Regions from separate parts of the Pontixanthobacter aestiaquae genome, predicted to be linked through region 1. Evidence: predicted binding sites of a transcription regulator. Region 1 holds the regulator's gene; each other region holds the start of a gene.
What was found. Region 1 encodes LexA, which represses DNA repair genes until DNA is damaged. Its sites were predicted from a motif close to GTTCCNCNCTTGTTCT; they were not measured.
Positions count from the first base shown of each region.

Region 2: the regulator LexA is predicted to act here: its motif matches at 2,947-2,962, upstream of recA (recombinase RecA).
Region 3: the regulator LexA is predicted to act here: its motif matches at 1,318-1,333, upstream of GRI35_RS07500 (PNPOx family protein).
Region 4: the regulator LexA is predicted to act here: its motif matches at 3,313-3,328, upstream of GRI35_RS10895 (UvrD-helicase domain-containing protein).

Region 1 is NZ_WTYZ01000001.1:2,045,602-2,051,227, forward strand. It holds gene trpC (indole-3-glycerol phosphate synthase TrpC) at 1-276, shown strand, start outside; gene moaC (cyclic pyranopterin monophosphate synthase MoaC) at 273-746, shown strand; gene GRI35_RS09800 (molybdopterin molybdotransferase MoeA) at 743-1,933, shown strand; gene lexA (transcriptional repressor LexA) at 2,020-2,706, shown strand; gene GRI35_RS09810 (ComEC/Rec2 family competence protein) at 2,726-4,927, opposite strand; gene gltX (glutamate--tRNA ligase) at 4,957-5,626, shown strand, end outside.
Region 2 is NZ_WTYZ01000001.1:2,294,679-2,300,304, reverse strand. It holds gene GRI35_RS10990 (DUF4139 domain-containing protein) at 1-1,246, shown strand, start outside; gene GRI35_RS10985 (DUF4139 domain-containing protein) at 1,258-2,892, shown strand; gene recA (recombinase RecA) at 3,050-4,123, shown strand; gene GRI35_RS10975 (hypothetical protein) at 4,380-4,892, shown strand; gene alaS (alanine--tRNA ligase) at 5,030-5,626, shown strand, end outside.
Region 3 is NZ_WTYZ01000001.1:1,578,655-1,584,280, forward strand. It holds gene GRI35_RS07490 (cytochrome b) at 1-81, shown strand, start outside; gene GRI35_RS13820 (RcnB family protein) at 177-407, opposite strand; gene GRI35_RS13715 (hypothetical protein) at 503-1,222, shown strand; gene GRI35_RS07500 (PNPOx family protein) at 1,460-2,047, shown strand; gene GRI35_RS13990 (response regulator) at 2,055-2,621, opposite strand; gene GRI35_RS07510 (hypothetical protein) at 2,636-2,908, opposite strand; gene GRI35_RS13995 (GGDEF domain-containing protein) at 3,058-4,266, opposite strand; gene GRI35_RS07520 (GIY-YIG nuclease family protein) at 4,540-4,833, shown strand; gene GRI35_RS07525 (SLATT domain-containing protein) at 4,953-5,626, shown strand, end outside.
Region 4 is NZ_WTYZ01000001.1:2,271,632-2,277,257, forward strand. It holds gene GRI35_RS10870 (AmpG family muropeptide MFS transporter) at 1-44, opposite strand, end outside; gene GRI35_RS10875 (aromatic ring-hydroxylating oxygenase subunit alpha) at 118-1,293, shown strand; gene GRI35_RS10880 (pseudouridine synthase) at 1,325-2,107, shown strand; gene rsmD (16S rRNA (guanine(966)-N(2))-methyltransferase RsmD) at 2,104-2,682, shown strand; gene GRI35_RS10890 (hypothetical protein) at 2,690-3,103, opposite strand; gene GRI35_RS10895 (UvrD-helicase domain-containing protein) at 3,337-5,626, shown strand, end outside.

The sequences.
Region 1 (5,626 bases):
AATGAGGCAGAGATGGAGCGCGCAGCCAAATTAAAGTCGCGCCTAATCGGGGTAAACAATCGCGATCTGAAGCGGTTTGTGACCGATCTGGGTGTGACCGAACGGCTGTCTAAGCTGGCTCCAGAGGGGACTCTGCTGGTGGGCGAAAGCGGCATCAGCACGCACGAAGACTGCGAGCGGCTCGAAAAGTCGGGTGTCCGCGCATTTCTTGTCGGTGAGAGCCTGATGCGGCAAGCGGATGTTGCGGCAGCAACGCGAAAGTTGCTGCAGGGATGAGCAAACTCACTCACCTTGATAGCGATGGTAATGCGCGCATGGTCGATGTGGGGGCTAAAGCGGGAACCGCCCGCACGGCTACGGCGACCGGACGGATCACTATGAACGATAATGCGCTGGCCGCTATTCGTGACGGAAATGTGCCCAAAGGCGATGTGCTCGCCGCCGCGCGGATCGCCGGGATCATGGCGGCCAAAAAGACCGCCGAACTGATCCCGCTGTGCCACCCGCTTGGGCTGGACTCGGTGACGGTTGATTTTGCGATAGAGGACGGGGCAGTTCGCGCGACTGCCACCGCCTCTTTGGTCGGCAAAACCGGCATAGAAATGGAAGCGCTTACGGCCACTTCCGTCGCGCTCCTGACAATCTATGACATGGCCAAAGCGCTCGACAAAGGCATGGTGATTGAAGGCGTGAGATTGCTCACCAAAACCGGAGGCAAATCCGGCGATTGGCACGCAGCGGCATGAAGCCGCCCATTCCCTTGCACGAAGCGCAGGCGCGGCTGCTGGATCTGGTTCAACCAACTGCGACCGAAACCGTTAGCTGCGAAGATGCTCTTGGCCGGTATCTGGCCGCGCCGCTGATCGCCAAACGCACACAGCCCGCAGCTGATCTCTCAGCGATGGACGGGTTTGCTGTCTCTGGCGAAGGTTCTTGGCGCGTGATCGGCGAAAGCCGCTGCGGTGTGCCGTTCGGCGGCTCAGTTTCCGCAGGAGAGGCAACGCGCATATCGACCGGTGCGCATGTGCCAAAGGGTGCCGAGGCGATTGTGCTGGTTGAAGACGCGAAACTGGCCTCAGGCAACCAATTGACCGCGACCGAAGAGCCAATATCCGGCCGTCATATCAGACGCGCAGGATCTGACTTCGAAACGGGTGCGCATTTGCTTGAAACCGGCACCCGGATCACCGCCGCGCGGCTGGCCCTGACGCGGATGGCGGGGCATAGCTCGCTCACCGTTCACACCGCACCCGAGGTGGCGATACTCGAATGCGGCGATGAACTTTCAACCATGCCCCATATGTGCAACATTGATCAAATTCCCGCCACCAACGGTGCAATGTTAAGTGCAATGACTTTAACCGAAAAAGTGGTAGTGCAGACTTCGCCGCCAATTCCCGATAATCTGGATGCATTGGCTGCCACTATAGAAACTTATTCCGGAACTAATTTGTTAATCATCAGCGGTGGTGCTTCTGTCGGTGATCATGACCTGGTTCGCCCGGCATTGCACAGACTGGGCGCAAAAATAGACTTCTGGCGAGTCGCAATGAAGCCTGGAAAACCTCTGATGGTGGCGACACGCGGGAAGCAGATAATTCTTGGACTGCCAGGTAATCCCGTTTCGAGCTACGTGACCGGGTTCCTGTTTATGCTCCCGGCGCTTCGCAGGTTACTGGGCGCCAAGGAGTGCATTCCAAACCCGATAAGCTTGCCCTGCTATGAGGATTTACCCGCCGGCGGCCCTCGCCGAACCTTTATGCGCGCTACGTTTGGCGAAGGGCAAGTAACGCCTATAGCCCAGCAGGGTAGCGGTGCACTCGGTGCTTTGGCACAGGCAGATGTCCTGATCGAACGCCCTGAGCACTGCGGTGTGACCAAATCCGGAGCGCATGTACCAGTCTATATTCTACCGACGAGCGGCGTGGCTTGACCTTTTGACATAAGTTGCCTACTTGTTCCTCATTCGTTCACCATTCGGTAGCGATGCGACTGATGCGATCTAAGGAGCATTTTGCAATGCTGACGGCAAAGCAGCACGAACTTATCCGCTTCATCCAGCAGCGTCTGGAAGAGACCGGCATTTCCCCGTCGTTCGAGGAAATGAAAGCCGCACTCGATTTAAAAAGTAAGTCAGGTGTACACCGCCTGATTTCTGCGCTGGAAGAGCGTGGTTTTATCCGCCGCTTGCCCAACCGCGCGCGTGCGCTGGAAGTTCTCAAAAATCCAGAGGATGTGCTACCAGGCACGACTGCGAAGCCAGCCAATGATGTGGTAGCTCGGACAACGACACCACCGGTGGCTCAGCTCGAGCCGGCAAACGATGTGATTGAGCTTCCTTTGCACGGTCGCATCGCTGCAGGTGCACCTATTGAAGCGCTTGAAGGGCAAAGCAGTCTGCCCGTTCCGGCTGCCCTTCTCGGCCCCGGCGATCACTATGCGCTAGAAGTATCAGGCGATTCGATGATCGAAGCCGGAATCTTCGATGGCGACTTTGCGTTGATCAAGCGAACGACGACTGCCCGCGATGGCGAGATTGTTGTTGCGCTGGTCGACAATGAAGAAGCCACGCTAAAATATCTGCACCGCGATGGTTCGATGGTTCGCCTCGATCCTGCAAATGCGAGTTATTCTGCACAGGTCTATCAGCCTGATCAGGTGGAAGTTCAGGGTAAACTTGCTGGTCTTCTGCGGCGATACAACTAAATTTCGATGCGCGGGGCGTTTAGCGATGCTCCGCGCGCCACCATCCATGCTCTCCTTGAGAGTCAGCAACGGCGTTAAAGCTTTCATCGGATAGATTGATTGTTAGACCCCCGGTTTTGTCCAGCAAGTTGCGATCGGCTTTGAGCCATCTCGGTTGGCAGGACCGCGGTAAATAGCGGTCGGCAACTACGATATCCGCACGGTCACACGCTGCGGCCAAGGCACGCATTTCTACGCGGTTGCTACTTCGTGCCATCAGTACCTGCCAATCCCGACCATCGCGCCGGAGCGGAATGGTGCAAAAATCCGCACTACATGACGCATCAGGCCATTGCTCCAACGGAATAGGCGTGCCGTCCATTCCGGCTAGTTCCAGTAGATTGTCGCGCGCGTAGTCGCTCCGGCTTTCCCGAAGAACAAGAAGTTCCTTGCTCTCGACCGCAATACCAACATGCCGCCCGTCACCCGAAATCAAGATATCGGGTGCTGGTTTAATGAGAAACAATATTGTTGCGACTGCTGCCGGAACAAAACCGAGCAGTCGGATCCGTCCGCGCCATAATCCGATCCACAGTCCGCCCACCACAAACAACGCAAAGATCGCTCCGCCCATTTCGGGCATTAACTTCACGGCCCCGGGCTGATCAGCGGTGAAATGCGCGATGCCAATCAACAGATCGAGAGACTTTCCTGTCAGCCACCAAAGCGGCGCGCCAAGCCCGACAAGGTCGGCAAGCAGCGACAGAGCGATAAGCGGCATCGAAGCAAAGGTGGTGAGCGGAATACCAATCACATTCGCGAAAGCACCGTAAACGCCTGCCCTATGAAAATGGAACAGCACAATCGGCATCAAGGCGATTTCGATAACAAAACCAGTGATGAGCAACATCAATGTCCGCCGTCCTAGCCGCGACGCCCAGCTTTCCTCTCGAGGCGCCAAGAATCGCCGCACTGGCTCCGCATTGTGGAGAGCTACGATTGCGAGCACGGCAGCGAAGCTCATTTGAAAACTTGGCCCTACAAGCGACTCTGGCCACAGGAACAATACGAACATCGCCGCCACGGCCACCATTCGCAGCGATAACGCCTCACGGCCCAAAGCCAAAGCTATCAGAACCAATATCGCTCCGACGCAGCTGCGAACCGTCGGCACTTCTGCGCCAGTTAGAAGAGTATATCCGACGCCTGCCAGTGCCGCGACGCCAGCAGCAACCAAGGGTAGTCGAACTCTCAGTGCCAGCCATTGCCACAATGCGAGTAGCTTTATCGCGAGCAGATAAGCCGCCGCGATCACCGCACTGACGTGCAAACCGCTGATGGATAGCAAATGTGTCAGACCAGCATCCCGCATTGCTTCTTCATCGGCGTCGCTGATGCCGCCGCGATCACCACTGGCCAATGCGGCAGCAATGGAACCCGCTGACCCGCCAAGCTGACTGCGAACGTGACCCGCTAACGCGCGCTGCGTCGACGCCAGCGCCTCTTCCGTTACCGCGGGCTCGACGATCTCAACCTCGCCCAAAACCGATCCAGTGGCCGCAAATCCTTGAAACCAGGCGGAGCGCGCAAAATTGTATGCTCCCGGCAACATCGGTGACGCTGGCGGCATCAGGCGTGCACGCAAGCGGACAATCGCGCCCTCGGACAATCCAGTTACGTCCTTATCGTCGGGTACATTAACGCGAACCTTTCGAGCGACACCAACCTCCGCATCGCGATAAGCAAGGATCAGCCGGATTCGGTCTCTGGCTGGCTGTTCTTCCCGCGCCAAGATACGTGCTTGCAGAACTCTTACCTGAGGATGTTCAATCGCCTCTGCGCCAACAATTTCCGACCGGGTCCAGATAACTGTTACCCCCATTGCGACCATAACGCTCACCGCAATGATGGCCCTGCCAAACTCGATCCGTCCACCATTGCGCCCAAACATCGCAAAGCTCGCCAACACCGCCAGCGAGCATGCGCCGATCATAGCGGCCCATTGCCAAGGACTATCCAGCGCAAACCAAGCCGTAATGCCTCCTGCAAATGACACAGCAAGCCACGGCCCTTTGTCGAAACCAGATGCGCCTAGGAAGCGATTGATTCCGTCGGCAATACTGGACAATTGCGGTGTGACACGCCAAGTGCGCTGCACCGCAGCATAATCCTCGTCCGAGGCGCTATTTGACGTATTATCCTGCCCATCAGAAAGGGGCACAATTGCGTCACTATTGGCCATGAGGACTATTGGATAGGAAACGAATACTTATGGCAAGCAATAGAGCCGCAACCGATCAAAAAGTTGTCACACGCTTTGCCCCGTCGCCGACCGGGTTTCTCCATATTGGCGGCGCACGGACGGCACTTTTTAATTGGCTTTTCTCTCGCCATCATGGCGGAAAGGCGTTGTTGCGTATTGAAGATACAGATCGAAAGCGTTCAACCCAAGAAGCGATTGATGCAATTCTTGACGGTTTGGACTGGCTTGGTTTGGACTATGACGAGGATCCCACGTTCCAATCACGACAAGCCAACCGCCATGCCGAGGTAGCCCAAATCCTGCTCGATAATGGGCACGCCTATCGCTGCTATGCTACACCGGAGGAACTAGAAGCAATGCGCGCGGAGCAACGCGCGAACAAACAACCCATGCGTTATGATGGGCGGTGGCGTGACCGGGACCCATCAGAGGCATCCGAGGGCGCATCTTTCGCAGTCCGGCTAAAGACACCAACCGATGGCGAAACTGCGATTGAGGACCTTGTCCAAGGCCCCGTGACCGTCCGCAACGAGGAAATTGACGACTACATCATCCTTCGCGCCGATGGCACGCCGACTTACATGCTAGCTGCTGTAGTCGACGATCATGATATGGGTTGCACACACATCATTCGCGGCGATGACCATCTAAACAACGCCTTTCGCCAACTGCCGATTT
Region 2 (5,626 bases), 250 kb from region 1:
GGAACAGAATTTCGATTTCGACCTGCTGACCCCCGGCAAGCTGATGGAAAAAGCCATCGGCCAGACGATCACGCTGGTCCGCACAAATCCTGCCACCGGCGCCGAAACGCGCGAGCGCGCCAAGATACTCTCGACCGCTGGCGGTGTCGTTGTCCAGATCGGAAACCGGATCGAAGTGCTCCGCGATGATGGCTTGCCCGTCCGCGCAGTGTTTGACCGTGTCCCGCCCAATCTCCGTGCGCGGCCTACGCTTTCGGTCAATGTCCAGAGCGACCGTTCGGGCGTGCGCCCTGCATCGATCCGCTATCTGACACCCGGTCTCGGTTGGACTGCTGACTATGTCGCTTTGTATGACGAGGGCAAAGACACAATCGACATGCAGGGCTGGGTCACACTGACCAACACAACCGGCACCACGTTTCACAACGCCAACACGTTGCTGGTTGCTGGCAACCCCAACGCGCGCGGCGGCAATTATAACAACTACCGCAATCAGCGCGCGAACCGTAACATGGTTCGCGCTGGCACGCAGTCTGCCAATCGCGAACAAGTGGGCGAATTCTATCTCTACCCTATCGATGCGCGCACGACGATTGCTAATCGCCAGACCAAGCAGGTCAGCTTTATGGATGTGCAAGGGGTTGCCGCGCGCAAAGTTTACAGCCGGACCGTGGGTTGGATGAGCAATGACAGCAATCCGGTCAATGTTTCGAGCGAAATAGCCTTCTCTTCATCCAGCCAAGGTGGACTGGGTGATGCGTTGCCAGCGGGTACCGTGCGGTTCTACCAGCGGGACAGCAAAGGCACGCCGCAATTTATTGGTGAAAACACGATCGGCCATACACCGATGGGCAGCGAGCTCTCGCTGCGTACAGGCGATGCGTTCGATATCTTCATTCAGGCAGAGGTTGAGAAGCGTGAGGTTCTGACTGCCGCGGAGTGGGAGAAAACCGCGCGCTACATCGTGTATGAAGATGGCGAGGAAATCCGCCGGATCGAAGAAGAACGGCCCAAGAAATTCTGGCAAACCACGATGCGCTATACGATCACCAATGCGAAATCGGTGCCGGTGAATGTGGATCTGGTGCAGGCGGGCCTTGATCGGGGCTGGTGGGGGCGTGACTACCGGATCATCAGCGAAGATGTTACGGGGCAGCAGCTCAACGCAGATCGGCGCAAATGGATCGTGCCGATACCCGCCAATGGTGAGCGCGAGTTCCGCGTAACATTTGCCACGCGCTACTAAGGGGCGCTGCAATGCGCCGTCTCCTCCTCGTGATAATGCCGCTGGCGCTGCTCAGCGCTCCGGCGAGTGCACGCGACGTGGTCGACGCGAGCGAACCCGAAGCGCTCTCTGTCACAGTCTATCGCGATCCCAACCGCCGCGAGGGGCAGGAAATGAACCGCAATTGGCCGCAAGGCTTTGCGATGATCAGCGAAACCCGGACGGTGACTTTGCCCGCGGGCGAATCCACCATTCGCTTTGATGGTGTGGCGGAGGGGATGGTCGCGGTCAGCGCGATCGTGACGGGCTTGCCCGGCGGAACCATCGAAAAGAACCGCAATGCCGATTTGCTCTCGCCAGCGTCGCTAGTGGACGGCACATTGGGCAACCGCGTGCAGATTACCCGGACCAATCCGGCCACCGGCACATCGGCCAGTGAAGACGCCGTGATCCGCACCCGCGCCGATGGCGGCCTCGTGCTGCAGACGCACGACGGGTATGAAGCGGTGCGGTGTTCCGGTCTGCCGGAGAAGCTGACATTCGATTCAGTGCCGGAGGGTCTCTCTGCCGATCCGGTCTTCAGCATCGACACGCGTGATCCGGCGGGCGGGACATATCAAGTCACGCTGACTTACCTTGCATGGGGATTCGACTGGCAGGCGAACTATGTTGCGACGCTTGATGATACGGGCGCGAAGGGAAAGGTAGGGCTGCGGCTGTTGTCATGGCTGACCGTGCTCAACGATAATGGGCAGAGCTTCCCTGATGCCGATTTGATGGCCGTTGCCGGCACGATCAATGTCGAGAGTGACTTTCGCGGGCTTTCCGACCCGCCAACTGCGCGGCCATTGCGGCTGACATGCTATCCGCTAGGCAGCACGGCGGCTGGTACCGCCGTCCATTCATATGCGACACCGGTTGCTGTGCCGCCGCCTATGGCGATGGCACCGATGGAAGCAACGGAGGACAGGATTGTCGTCACCGCCTCTCGCATGCAGCGGAAGACTGAACTCGCAGTCGTCGCGAGCGAAGAGCAACTTGGCGATTTGAAGCTCTACCGTATCCCCGAGACCATGACTGTCGCCGCGAAAGGGCTGAAACAGGTCGCTTTTCTCAACAAGGAGCAGGTGCAAGGCGAATTTCTCTACGTTGCGAATTGCGACCCGTACACGGGTTTCGCCGACATCGATGACAGCGATAATATCAACTTTACGCAAATACTCCTCACCATGAAAAATGAAGAGGAGAAGGGGTTGGGAGCAGCTCTGCCCATGGGCGGAATGGCCCTGTTCGAACCCGGCCCTGCGGGAACGCAACTGGTCGCCGAACTCGATATGCGCGATTATGCAGTAGGGCAGGATATCGAGCTGGAACTGGGCGCGAGCACGCAAGTATTCTCCAAATGCGGGCGTATGAGCGAGCGACAGCCTGACGATAGTGGCCGTCAATGGACCAGGATGAAGGCGGAAATGACCAACGCAAACAACCATCCGGTACGTATGCGGATAGTGATTGGTTATCCCGAAAATTTTGACGTTCGCTGGCCGCGCAAGAAAGCGCGGGTAAAGAATGGTCAATGGGTGGTGGAGATCAATCTGCCAGCCAATTCGCGCACAACGCATAATTGGCAAATCCGCCATACAGATGCTTATCTGGCGGATAGGTAGAACAGCAAAAGCCTCAGAATTCTGCGTGTCGCAGGGCCATTGTAGAAAATTTTTGTTCCGCTCTTGTTCTTTTGGAACAAACGCGGTACATACTGTTGCAGCCGATGAATCGGGGGCAAAATATCTAACCCCCTAGGCAATCAATGGGAGCCGTGTGATGGCAGCTAGTCTTAAGCTTGTAGAAGGTAAGGAAAAGAACGTGGACCGTCAGAAGGCGCTCGACGCGGCACTCGCACAGATTGACCGCGCATTCGGTAAAGGCTCGGCGATGAAGCTGGGCTCGAAAGAAGCGATGGAAGTCGAATCGATTTCGACCGGCTCGCTCGGTTTGGATATCGCGCTCGGCATTGGCGGTCTGCCCAAAGGCCGTGTGATCGAGGTGTACGGGCCGGAAAGCTCGGGTAAGACCACGCTGGCACTGCATGTGCTGGCAGAGGCGCAGAAAGGCGGCGGCACAGTCGCATTCGTCGATGCGGAACATGCGCTTGATCCGGTCTATGCCAAGAAGCTCGGCGTCGATATCGATGAATTGATCATCTCGCAGCCTGACACAGGTGAGCAAGCGCTTGAGATCGTCGACACACTGGTGCGTTCCAATGCGATTGATGTTCTGGTGGTTGACTCGGTTGCTGCGCTGGTCCCCCGGGCAGAAATCGAAGGCGAGATGGGCGACAGCCATGTCGGCCTGCAAGCCCGGCTGATGTCGCAGAGCCTGCGTAAACTGACCGGTTCGATCAACCGTTCCAAATGTATGGTGATCTTCATCAACCAACTGCGGATGAAAATCGGTGTGATGTACGGCAATCCCGAAGTCACAACTGGTGGTAATGCGCTCAAATTCTACGCATCGGTTCGCCTCGACATTCGCCGGACGGGTCAGATCAAGGACCGTGATGAAGTGATTGGTAACTCGACTCGCGTGAAAGTCGTGAAGAACAAGGTTGCCCCGCCATTCAAGCAAGTCGAATTCGACATCATGTATGGCAAGGGTATTTCGAAGACCGGCGAAATTCTCGATCTGGGTGTGAAAGCCGGCGTGGTCGAGAAATCCGGTTCGTGGTTTTCCTATGACTCGGTCCGGATCGGGCAGGGACGGGAGAACTCGAAAACCTTCCTCGACGAAAATCCAGAGATGCGCGACAAGTTGGAAGCTGCAATTCGCGGCCGCACCGATGAAGTCGCCGAAGAAATGATGGCAGGCCCTGACGCGGAGGCCAGCGAAGAGGACTGACATCATTTTTTCAAGCGGACGCGCCAAGCGGGATTAAATTCCCCGCGTCCGGGCAAATGGAAGACCGGTGCGAGCGGCACGCTGGAGACAGCAGCGCCCCGCACCGGTTTTTCTTTGGGTGAGCAGTTCGTCGGGGCATAAGTCGACCATATCCCTCGAACCTGCACAACTTTTACTTGACCATCCCCAATTGAGTGGCGCAGCATAATATTCTCGCTTCAAAACTTTGAAGTATCGAGATTTTTGGGGGAAAATAATGAATCGTTTTGTTTCTGTAGCTCTCGTCGCATTGATGGGAGTATCCACTTCGGGCTGTGCAACAGTCCTCAATGGCACCAGCCAAGATATTGCATATCTGTCTGATCCGGAGGGAGCCGTTGTCAAAATCTCCCAAGGTCAGACCTGCGTCACGCCTTGCGAATTCAGCATGAAGCGCGGCCTTGATCAGCGCGTCGATTTTGAACTGGAAGGCTACAAACCAGAATTCGTTTATGTTCAAAGCCGCCTTGGTGGCTCGACATTCGGTAATATCCTTGCTGGCGGCGGTATTGGTGCCGTTGTTGATGGCTCAAACGGCGCGTCAAACCGCCTCTATCCGCGCCCGGTCTATGTCCGTCTCGTACCTGTTGGTTCGGATGAAGAAGCGGTGCTGCTCGACGAAGATGGAGACGTGATCGGAACCGTTGCGGAGCACAATGCCGAAGTTGAGGAAGACGTTGTCGACGGCCTCGAAAGTCAGGGCCTCCGCGAACGCACTGACGACAACTAATATCGTTTAATGAAAGGACCGGTGCGTGGGCCCGCTGAAGTCAGCGCCGCCTCGCACCGGCTTTTCTTTGCGCGGCCTGTACGCTTTGCCATGCTTAATCGCTTGTCGCCCGCCCCGTCAGTGATTAATTGCACCTGATGCAATCGACCAATGACATTCGCCGCTCGTTTCTCGACTATTTCGCGGCTCAGGACCACGCTGCGGTGCCGAGCGCGCCGCTGGTGCCGTATAACGACCCCACATTGATGTTCGTCAATGCGGGAATGGTACCGTTCAAGAACGTCTTCACCGGGCTCGAAACGCCTCCAGCACCGCGCGCAACCAGTTCGCAGAAATGTGTGCGTGCAGGGGGTAAGCACAACGATCTCGACAATGTCGGCTACACTGCGCGGCATCACACATTCTTCGAGATGCTCGGCAATTTCTCTTTCGGCGATTATTTCAAAGAACAGGCAATCCATAACGCATGGACACTGCTGACCAAGGAATGGGGCCTGCCTGCCGAAAAGCTGATCGCAACGGTGTATCACACCGATGACGAAGCCTTCGATCTGTGGCGCAAGATTGCGGGCCTGCCCGAAGACAGGATCATCCGCATCGCCACCAATGACAATTTCTGGTCGATGGGCGATACTGGCCCCTGCGGACCGTGTAGCGAGATTTTCTACGATCACGGCGATCACATTCCCGGAGGCCCTCCTGGTTCGCCCGATGAGGATGGTGACCGCTTTATC
Region 3 (5,626 bases), 470 kb from region 1:
CTGGGCGCGCTCAAACATATGCTGATCGACAAGGATGGCAATCTCTGGCGAATGCTACCTTGGGGCACACCGAAAGCCTGACAAGTTTCGATAGCCTGACAAAAGGAAACCCCCGCCAGATCGCTCTGGCGGGGGTTCTTTTCGCCGGCCACTTATGCCGGAAAATGGGCCGCGACTTACCAGAAGAAGTCGTGGATCGTGTCGACCACTTCGCCGGTGTAGATATTCACCAGCAACACGTCGTCGTAATAGCGCACCCAGCGGTAGGGGCCGTAAACTTCGGGCAAGCGGTAAGTCCACGGATCGTTGATCCAGTACCGGTTGCTGTAGAAGAGGTTGTCGAGGAAGAACCCGACGCTGATCCGGCTGTAACGATATCCGCGATACGGCGAATAATACCGGCCCAAGTTAAAGATGCTCCGGTTGTAACGACGGTGGTTATGCCAGTTATAACGCTTGTTGTTCCGCCATTGGTTGCGGTTCCAGCGACGGTAATCACGCCGTGCCTGGCGACGGTCCCGGCGGATGTCCGCACGGCGAGCATCGCGATATCCGTCGCGATATGCACCGCGGCGGTTGTTATAATATGTCCGGTTGCGGCCATCGCGGTAGCCCGCACGACGGCCGTCCCGATAAGCGCGGTTGCGATCTATCCGGCGATCCGCTCTGCGGTCTGCGCGGCGATCAGCCCGGCGTTCTGCCTGACGGCGGTCTTGACGTCGATCTGCGCGGCGGTCCTGACGCCGGTCAACTCTGCGCTCAACTCTCCGGTCGACTCTGCGGTCAACGCGGTTGTCTTGCCTCCGTTCAGCCCGACGATCCGCACGATCGCGCTGACGCTCTGCACGTTGCCGTGCCTGTACCGGTGCAACCGCTGGACCGCGAACCTGACGGTCTTGGCGGCGATCAGCCCGTCGATCCTGCCGCACCTGACGCTGCTCGCGTGCCTGACGAGTTGGCTGCGCCTGATTCGCGCGGCGCTCTTGTCTGGCTTGACGGACCTGCTGGCGTTGATCGTTCGTACGTGTTTCACGTGTATCGTCGCGAGCACGATTACGTCGTGTCTCTACGCCGCGATCAGACCGTCGTTGCTGGCGAGCCTGTTGACGTTGTTCGCGATTCTGCCGAGCCTGGCCGCGATCACGGTCGCCGCGTTCCGCGCGTTGCGTTTCGGCCGATGCTGCGGCTGGAGCAGGAACTGCTATCAGGGCCATCGCCATAGCGAGGGCCGAGGCGCTGCCTGCGGTCATTAGATGTTTGATAGTCATACGGCTCTCCATTTAGAATGCCGCGCCCACCATGCGGCCCTGTTGATGTTTTGCCTTCTAGTTCAGCTTGGATGACGCGAATCTGAACAAAAGGTAAAGGCTTTCGTTAATGTTCGGGCATACTTAAGTGAACATACTGACTGGGAGAGTTTCCATTGACGTATGATACCCGCGCGCGGCTATAGGGCCTTATGGACATCTCGCTAGAGACTATTGCAGACGATATCGCAAACCACCTGCGTACCGGCGCAGATATGCGGAAATCGGCAATGCATACGCCCGTGGTCGGCACAGCGGATGGTGATTTACGTGTGATGGTTTTGCGCGAGTTTGACCCTGCTGCTAACACGCTGCGCTTTCACACAGACAGTCGCAGTCCGAAAGTTACGGCCATTCGTGCCAATCCGCAGCTTAGCGTGCTTGCTTATGATCCAGGCGCTAAAGTCCAGCTACGGATTAAAGGCGTCGGGCGGATTGAAACTGATAGTACTACCGCCAATTCGGCATGGCGCGAATCGACCACTTTTGCCCGACGATGTTATCTTGCAGAGACCGCACCGAGCGCTAACTCCGAAGAGCCGACATCCGGGCTACCCGGATGGGCAGAGGGCATTACACCGACCGAGGAGCAGGTCGCAGCAGGCCGTGAAAACTTTGCAATCCTGATGATCGACATCGCTGAATTTGATTGGTTGTATCTGGCGAACACGGGCCATCGCCGTGCGCGCCTTGTTGTGGACGAGGGTGGCACCCTGACGGGGAACTGGCTGGTTCCCTAATGGGGGCTCACGACGCGCCGATAATTTCCAGTTTGGCTAGTAAACTCGCTTCGTCGAATGGCTTGGTTACATATTCATCCGCGCCGACATCAACTGCTTGGTGGATGTCCTTCACGCTCGAATGCGTTGTGCAGAATACAACTTTTGGCCGTTTGGGATGATTGAGCGCGCGCAGTTCGGCGAGAAAATCGATACCCGTCATGATCGGCATATCCCAATCAAGAATAATCAAATCGGGCATGGCCAGTTTGCACTTTTCCAGTGCTTCTGCTCCGTTTTCGGCTTGTGCCGTGACATAGCCGCGGCTTTCGACGATTTTGCGCGCGACTTTGCGGATCATCCGCGAGTCGTCGACCAGCAAGCAATTGCGCGGCTGTTGCTCGGCGCTTGGTACAGCTGTTGGTACCGATGGCGCCACACGGCGACCATAGGATGGTGCGGGTTCAGCCGCTGATTGATCTGCCGGTGGAGCCATCGCTTCTGGCGCTGCCGGAGCCGGCTCGGGAACCGCTGCCTGTTCAGGTGGAGATGGCTGCGCATCGGGTTGTCCCTGCTCAGGCGCGCCTTCCGGCACATTGCGGCGTTTTATCAGATTGTGAATGGGACTACCTCCCCGTTCTGAGCCGAAGAGTTCGGTGATCCGACCATTTCCTGCTCGCCTGCAGTTTTGCGGACGTGGAGATAAGGCACCCAGACATCGCCATATTCGGCTTTCTGATACCACAGATCGAGAATGTCATAGGATGCCCAAAACCCGCTCTGGTCCTGCAAGCGGACTCCTTCGCCAATACGCGGCACGACAGAAAACTTCACTTTCTCGTGCGATTGCGTGGTTTCGTTCTGGATTTCGACATCTATCATTGTGTGCGCCTCTGACTTCAAGAGTGTTGCTAGAGGAAATTGCTTGATGAATTGGAAACAAACTCTTGCGACCGCATTAACCATGCCTTCAGCTTTTGTGGGCGTTTGCGGCGCCTGGATTTGATCAGAAGTTTGGGCCTTACAGATCGTTAGGCAGCTTTGGTGTCACCGGTCCGTGGATCGCTCTTGCGGCGGGCAGGGGCTTCGATTGTGTCGCTGCTGAGCGCGACTCTGTTGCGGCCCGAATTTTTGGCATGATACAGTGCCTTGTCGGCGCGCCCGAACAATTCGCCATATGTATCACCTGCTTCCAAACCGGTGGCGCCAAAGCTGGCCGTCAGATGGGTGCTTTCACCCATGCCCTCGATACGCAGTCCGGTAACACTGATCCGCAGTCGTTCCGACAAGGAACGCGCGACTTTGCCGTCCGCATCCCAAATAAGAATACAGAACTCTTCGCCGCCAATCCGGCCGCAAATGTCGGTGTCGCGCACAGTATCGAGCACCAGCGATCCAAACGCTGCGATCGCGTTATCGCCGACCTGATGCCCCCAAATATCGTTCACTTGTTTGAAGTGATCAATATCGCCGATGATCAGCGCAACCTGTACATCCTCTCGGCGCGCTTTGGCGATTGCATCTTGTACCCGCGCTTCGAATGTGTGGCGTGTGAGCAAACCCGACAGTTTGTCCCGTGCAAAACTCTCATGCAGTGCGTTCAACTGGTCTTTGATACAGGCGGCAATCAACGCCAGCCCCATGACCATCGACCCCAGCGCCAGGACTGTTATCAAAATCCCGTAATACACGCTGTCACGGTAATCATCGCCGGTTATTTCGGACGAGAATGTGAAGGACAGGGCTGGCCGGATGAAGAACTGGGCAGCATTGAGCGTCAGCACCGCCAGTACGATCTTTTCGATAAAATCGGTGTTTTTCCGCTGTGATAACAGCACGGCCGCAACGCTGAAAATCAGCCCATACGTCGAATTGGCGATGTACAGATCCGCCTCGACGCTGTCGCCGAACATTTGCGAGATCAAACCGAATAGACCGCCGAGCACCGCAATGGAGATCATCGTCTTAAGCGGCGGGGCTATGCCAACCCGGTATAATATGCCCCAGATAACCATTATCGCACCGATCGAATAGGGAATGTGCGTAATGCTGATGTTGGACCGGCCAAGACTATCAGGATTGAGCTGCGACATGAAAAAGCCGATGCTCAGGAAGAAATACCCGGCACCCATCGCCAACGTCTCACGCCGCGCGGGATCACGGCGCCACAACGCAAGCAGCGTGACCGCGAAAATCATCGCGGTCAGCGGCGTCAGTAATGCTTGAATACCCTCGCTCACGCGGGTCTCCCGAAAATCCTGAGAAACCCGATAGGATGAGTGGGTTAATTTGCGGTAAGCAGGCAGATTAGGGATGCGAGTCGCAGCGTGACGATGGCCGTAACTTAGCGAATTTTGCACATATGCAGGGTCGAAAGTAACTTTCCCGACCTGGTTTGCGCGGTTGACGATTTCAAAGAGCCGATGAGAGGCTAGCAAAGCTGCGCGATGTAGGAAAATCGCGGGAGTGATGATGGCGTGATATGGGCTCTGCGTGCATGACGAGTTCCAGCCTTGCGTCTATATCGTCGCATCCGCGAGAAACGGACGCTGTATGTCGGTGTGACGTCTCACCTTCTGCAGCGGGTGGCGCAGCACCGGGACGGCTCGGTCGCCGGATTCTCAGCTGACAACAGTACAAAGCGGCTGGTGTGGTTCGACCTTTACGAAACGATGGAAGATGCGATCCTGCGCGAGAAGCGGATCAAGAAATGGCGCAGAGCGTGGAAACTGGAACTGATCGAGAAAGGCAATCCGCAATGGCGCGATCTGGCCGAGGATTATGGGTTTGAGATATTGGTAGATTAGGTCTTAAACGTTCCGTCCGTCACCCCCGCGAGAGCGCGGACCCAGAGCAACCAGTCACCAAAACACCCTAGATTCCCGACTTTTTAGGAATGACAAATCGAATTGCAAAATTGTGCTGATTGGAGGAATATTTGCCTTTCTCCGATCAATTTAATAGTTCTATTGAACAAGACGGCAAAGTTATTTTTATAAAGGGGTGGGTTTTGAAGAATTTTGCTAAGAGTTTACTCGCGTGGTCGAAGAGTCCGGACAGCGATTTCTTCCAAGCATCTAATCCAACACACCTTCCTGAAGATCCAAAAAATCAATTGAACAGGTTAAGGAGGAAGACGGAAATCACGAGAGATGTCAGGATGCACGCTAGCCGCCGATGCTATTCGAGACATAGGGCATCGATATATCTAGTTTCGACATTATCGACAGGAGTTATACTTTTATCACTTTTGCCTAATACGTTGACAAATGTATCTGACCAGCAAAATCAGATATTATTGTCTAGTTCAATCGTTTTTTCAATCTTCATTATTTTTACAAGTGCTATCGATGCAATGACTAATTTTTTCTACCGAGCAAGGATTTTCCAAAATAACGGTGAAAAACTGGCCGCATTGCTTTATGATCTCAATTTTAGTCCGCTTGCTTATGCGCCGACGCCCGAGGTCGTAAAGACATTTGCGGATCGTTATGAGGCTGCTGTAAGAGACCTACCATTTAACCACGACTATGTTGATTTCCTGGCCGTTCGTATCGGAAAGTCTCACCTATTCCCCCGTCGATACTCAAAATATCGTCC
Region 4 (5,626 bases), 230 kb from region 1:
ACCACGCGCCAACCCGGTTTACCCTTAGCGGCTGCGTCAGCCATATATCCCCGTCCTCTTTGTATCCGTGCTATTTCATGCAACAGTAACGTGATCGCGTGATTTAGGAAGTGTTTGATGAACGAGACCCCAATCATCCCCAGCAAATCCGTTCCCCACAATTTGCGCCCGACTAGCGGACAATTGGCGCTGGCCGAAGCCATCGCACGGGAAGACACGCGCAATGACGCGGGCATCACGCATGTGCCCGCATCGGTTTATACCGATCCCGATCATTGGCAGCGGGAGAAAGCAGCTCTGTTCGACCGGATGCCGCAGGTTATCGCACCGTCAGCGTTGCTACCCGAGGCGGGCGTGGTGGTACCGCATGATGATACGGGGCGGCCCTTGCTCATTACACGCGATGCCGTTGGAGACGTTCATGTCTTCCTCAATGTCTGCCGCCATCGCGGAACTCGGCTGGTTGAAGGCGAGGATGTCCAGTGCGCCAAGCGTCTCGTTTGCCCATACCACGCGTGGACGTACAAGCTGGACGGCAAACTGCTCGCGCTACCCCGTCCCGAAACATTTCCCGGCCTCGACAAATCCGAAAACTCATTGATCGAATTGCCAAGCTGTGAGGCGGGCGGCCTGATCTGGTTCGCCCCCGTCGAGGAGGCCGACTTCACATTTGCCAAGATGCTGGGCGAGGACTTTGCCGCATTCGGAATGGACGATCTGTTCCTCTATCGCCGCAAAACGCATCAGGTTAACGGCAATTGGAAGCTCATCATGGATGCCTTCCTAGAAAGCTATCACGTCACCCGCCTCCACGCGAAAACCATTGGTCCGTTCTTCAAAGACGGCATCACCGCGGGTGATATGATCGGTCCTCATGCCCGCTCTGCCGTGGGCCGGTTGGAGGAACTGGAGGGCATTGATCTGACCGACATGGCAGCGATGCGCCGCGTGATAACCTTTGCCTATCAACTGCTTCCCGCGACGATTATCATCCCCAGTCCTGACTATGTAAATGTGATGGTGCTGATGCCCGACGCGCATGATCATACGGTGGTCGAAGACTTCATGCTGATCCCGGAGGAACCCAAGACCGACAAAGCGCGTGACCATTGGGATCGCAGCTGGAAACTCCTCGACGGCGGCGTGTTCGCAAGTGAAGATTTTCGTGCTGCGGAGTTAGGCCAGCAGGGGCTTTCGACAGGAGCTATCTCCCAATTGACGCTTGGCAATCTCGAAACCGGTATTCTGCGCTTCCATGAAACGGTGCAGCAAGCGCTAAACGTAAATCCTTGAGTGAAGTGGGCTGAAGGCGTAACGGCGCGCCATGACCACAAACCCTCCCCGTCAAGAAGGCCGCCCCGAGGGCGAGCGTATCGCAAAATTGCTCGCCCGTGCTGGTATCGCCAGCCGCCGCGAAGTCGAACGGATGATCGAAGCCGGGCGGATTTCCATTGATGGGAAGGTGCTGGATACGCCCGCGACCATCATCCCCAACCTCAACGGCGTAACGGTTGACGGAAAGCCTGTTGGCAAACCGCAACCAGCGCGCATCTTCTGCTTCCACAAACCAGCCGGTCTGTTGACCGCAGAACGCGATTTCAGCGGTCGCGGCACGATCTATGATGCGTTGGTAAATGCGTTGCCCAAAGACGCGCCGCGCGTGATGCCGATTGGCCGCCTCGATATTAACACCGAGGGTCTTCTGCTGATGACCAATGATGGCGAGCTGAAACGCGCGATGGAACTGCCCAGCAACGCTATTCCGCGCACCTACCGCGCGCGCGCTTACGGCGATGTCACGCAAAGCCAGCTCGAAGATCTGATGGACGGCATCACCATCGAAGGTGTCCGTTACGGCCCGATCAACGCCAATATGGAACGCAAAACCGGCCGCAACCAGTGGATCGAAATGACCATCACCGAGGGCAAAAACCGCGAAGTGCGCAATGTGCTGGAATATCTCGGACTGGAAGTGAACCGCCTGATGCGTACCGAATATGGTCCGTTCAGTCTGGGCGATATTAAGCGCGGTCTCGCGATCGAAGTCCCGCAGAACGATGTCGAACGCTACCGCAAACAAACGCTGCGGGCGCAGAGCAAGCGATGAGAATTATCGCTGGCGAATGGCGCGGGCGGAAGCTGACGGCGCCCAAAGGCGATGCGACGCGCCCTACCGGCGACCGCACACGCGAGACTCTTTTTAGCATGCTCACCAGCCGCTTGGGGTCGTTTGAAGGCCTGTCGGTAGCCGATCTTTTCGCAGGCTCGGGCGCGCTCGGGCTTGAGGCTTTGTCGCGCGGCGCTGCCCACTGCCTGTTTGTCGAGCAGGAAGAATATGCGCTGAAAAGCATCCGCGCCAATATCACTACATTCGATGCACGATCCCGCAGTGATGTCCGCGCAGGCTCAGCAATGGGGCTTGGCCCCGCAAAGCAACCACTCGATCTGATCCTCCTTGATCCACCATACGAAACCGGCGCAGGCTCGGTCGCGCTCGATAAGATGAACCGGCTCGGTTGGATAGACCCCGCGACATGGATCGCGCTCGAAACAAGCGCAAACGAAGACGTCTCAATCCGGAAACTTGAAGTGGTGGCCGACCGCCGCGTCGGGAAAGCGAAGCTTCATCTGCTTCGTCTTTCCGAGGAAGGACCAGGAGACAACGCGGCGGCCGACAGTTAGCCCTCGGTTACGACCCGGCGGGCATCTCGTCTGACGGTTTCGGCGCTGCCCCTGCATCATCTTGCAGGCGCTTCTCTACCATCTCCCACGCGGCGGCCCGATCCACAGGCTCCATCTTCGCGAGGGCAATCTTGTCATTATCGGTTAGCCGCCAGAACATATTCTGACGTGGAACCGGCAAACTCCAATAATAAGTCTGCACATCGCCCGGCCACATGGCATAGCCCGCCTGTTGTTCAGGCGACCAGCCGTCAAACACGGCTTGCTCATCCGGCGTCAGTTGATGCGGAGGCGGCTCAGGCATGGCAGGCGCTTCCTCGCCCGGTGGGGGCGATGCCTGATCTTGCGCCAATAACGGCGCTGATTGAAATGCCAGCAATGTGCCAACAGCACAGGTGGCAGAGAGGGTGTATTTACGCATGGTATTCTCCTTTGAAGTACCCTGCGCGACGAACGCGACCCAACCTTTCTCAAGGTGATCCCTATGTGCTGGGCGGACTTTCAAAGGGCAACAGCAAGCGCCGCAACTAGGCGCAAACCAGCCTCGTCAAAGCGGCGATTGTGCAGAAAACCGGCCAAAGCGAGAATTGGCCTCAGCACAGGCAGATGCCGCTTGCAGGGCAGACTTATGTTCCCTAGTTGTTCACGCTTACTATGACCGGTGCTACAATTCCTTCTGCGTCTGATAATAACGGCGAGATCCCGGCCTATGCCGCGCGGTTGAACACGCCGCAAAAGGATGCGGTGCTGACTACAGAGGGGCCGGTGCTGATGCTAGCCGGTGCGGGAACGGGTAAGACTGCCGCGTTGACCGCTCGCCTCGCGCATCTGGTGGCAATGCGCAAAGCATGGCCGAGCGAGATTTTGTGCGTGACCTTTACCAACAAGGCCGCGCGCGAAATGCGCGAGCGGGTTGGCGGGCATATCGGGGACGCGGTTGAGGGGATGCCGTGGCTCGGTACATTCCATTCAATCGGTGCGAAAATGCTCCGCCGCCACGCCGAGCTGGCCGGCTTGCAGAGCAATTACACGATCATTGATACCGACGATCAGCTGCGCCTGCTCAAACAGCTCATCCGCGATGCGGAGCTGGACGAGAAACGCTGGCCACCTCGCCAACTTGCCGGCCTGATTGATCGCTGGAAAAATCGCGGATTGAACCCGGATGATCTCGATGCTGCAGAGAATGAGAGCTACGCCAACGGGCGCGGTCAGGAATTCTATCGCACCTATCAGCAGCGGTTGAAAGCGCTCAACGCCTGCGATTTCGGCGATCTGTTGCTGCATGTGCTCAATATCTTTCGCGGGCACCGCGATGTTCTGGAGCAGTATCAGAAGCGCTTCAAATACATTCTGGTCGACGAGTATCAGGATACCAATCAAGTCCAGTACTTATGGCTCCGCCTGCTCGCGCAGGAGCGCAAGAATATCTGCGTCGTGGGCGATGACGACCAGTCGATCTATTCGTGGCGCGGCGCGGAAGTCGCCAATATTCTGAAATTCGAGAAAGACTTTCCCGGCGCCAAAGTTGTCCGGCTGGAACAGAATTATCGCTCCACACCCGAAATTCTCGCCGCTGCATCTGGCCTGATCAATGCCAACAGCCAGCGGCTCGGCAAAGAGCTGTGGACCGAGCATCCGAAGGGAGACAAAGTCCGCGTAGTCGGCGTATGGGACGGCCCGGAGGAAGCGCGGCGAGTCGGCGAGGAAATCGAACGGCTCGAAAGCGAAGGCGCTTCGCTGGACCAGATCGCCATTCTGGTCCGTGCGCAGTACCAAACACGTGAGTTTGAGGATCGCTTCATTCAGATCGGCCTCAATTACCGGATCATTGGTGGTTTCCGCTTCTACGAGCGTGCGGAGATCCGCGATGCCCTCGCCTATCTGCGCGTCATCGCGCAGCCGCAGGATGATCTGGCGTTCGAGCGGATTTACAACCAGCCCAAACGCGGCCTCGGCGCGAAGACGCTGGAGAAGATGCACCAATATGCGCGGGCTGCAGGAATGCCGCTTGCCGCCGCATCGCTGCAACTGGCCGATAGCGACGAGCTGCCCAAACGCGCCGGAAACACTATCGCGGCCTTGATGCGTGATTTCATTCGCTGGCGCGAGATGGAACCGCAGGTCACGCCTGCGGAATTGCTCCGCACCGTCCTCGATGAATGCGGCTATTCGGCGATGTTGGAGGCTGAGCGGTCGCCCGAAGCCGCTGGCCGGATTGAAAACCTCTCCGAACTCGCCCGCGCGATGGAAGAATATGAAACGCTCGGCGATTTCCTCGAACATGTCAGTCTGGTGATGGACAATGACGCGCGCGATGATGAGGAAAAGATTACCATCATGACCATGCACGCGGCCAAGGGGTTGGAGTTCAACAATGTGTTCCTGCCCGGCTGGGAGGAAGGCGTGTTCCCGTCCCAGCGTTCGCTTGACGAAGGCGGCCTTGCCAGCTTGGAGGAGGAACGCCGCCTCGCCTATGTCGCGATCACCCGCGCGCGCAAACGCTGCACGATCCTGCATGCCGCGAACCGGCGGATTTATGGTCAGTGGACCAGCTCGATCCCCAGCCGCTTCATCGAAGAATTGCCCGACGAGTTTATCGATCAGGAAACGACCATGACCGGCGGCGCATCGTTATGGCGCGCAAACTGGTCAGAAAGCGACGATCCCTTCGCGCATGTCAGCAAGGCCCGCAGCGACACACGCGGCCCGGGCTTCCAACGCGCGCTAGGCAGCACTTACAACACCGCCCCCAACCGCGTGAAAGAAAGCCACCGCAGCGCCGCCAGCTTCGCCGCCAAACCCCGCGCCGACATCGCCCTGGGCGCCCGCGTATTCCACGATAAATTCGGTTACGGCACAGTAATGAGCCAAGAAGGCAACAAGCTGGAGATCAATTTCGAGCAAGCCGGCACGAAGCGGGTTATTGATAGTTTTGTGAGTG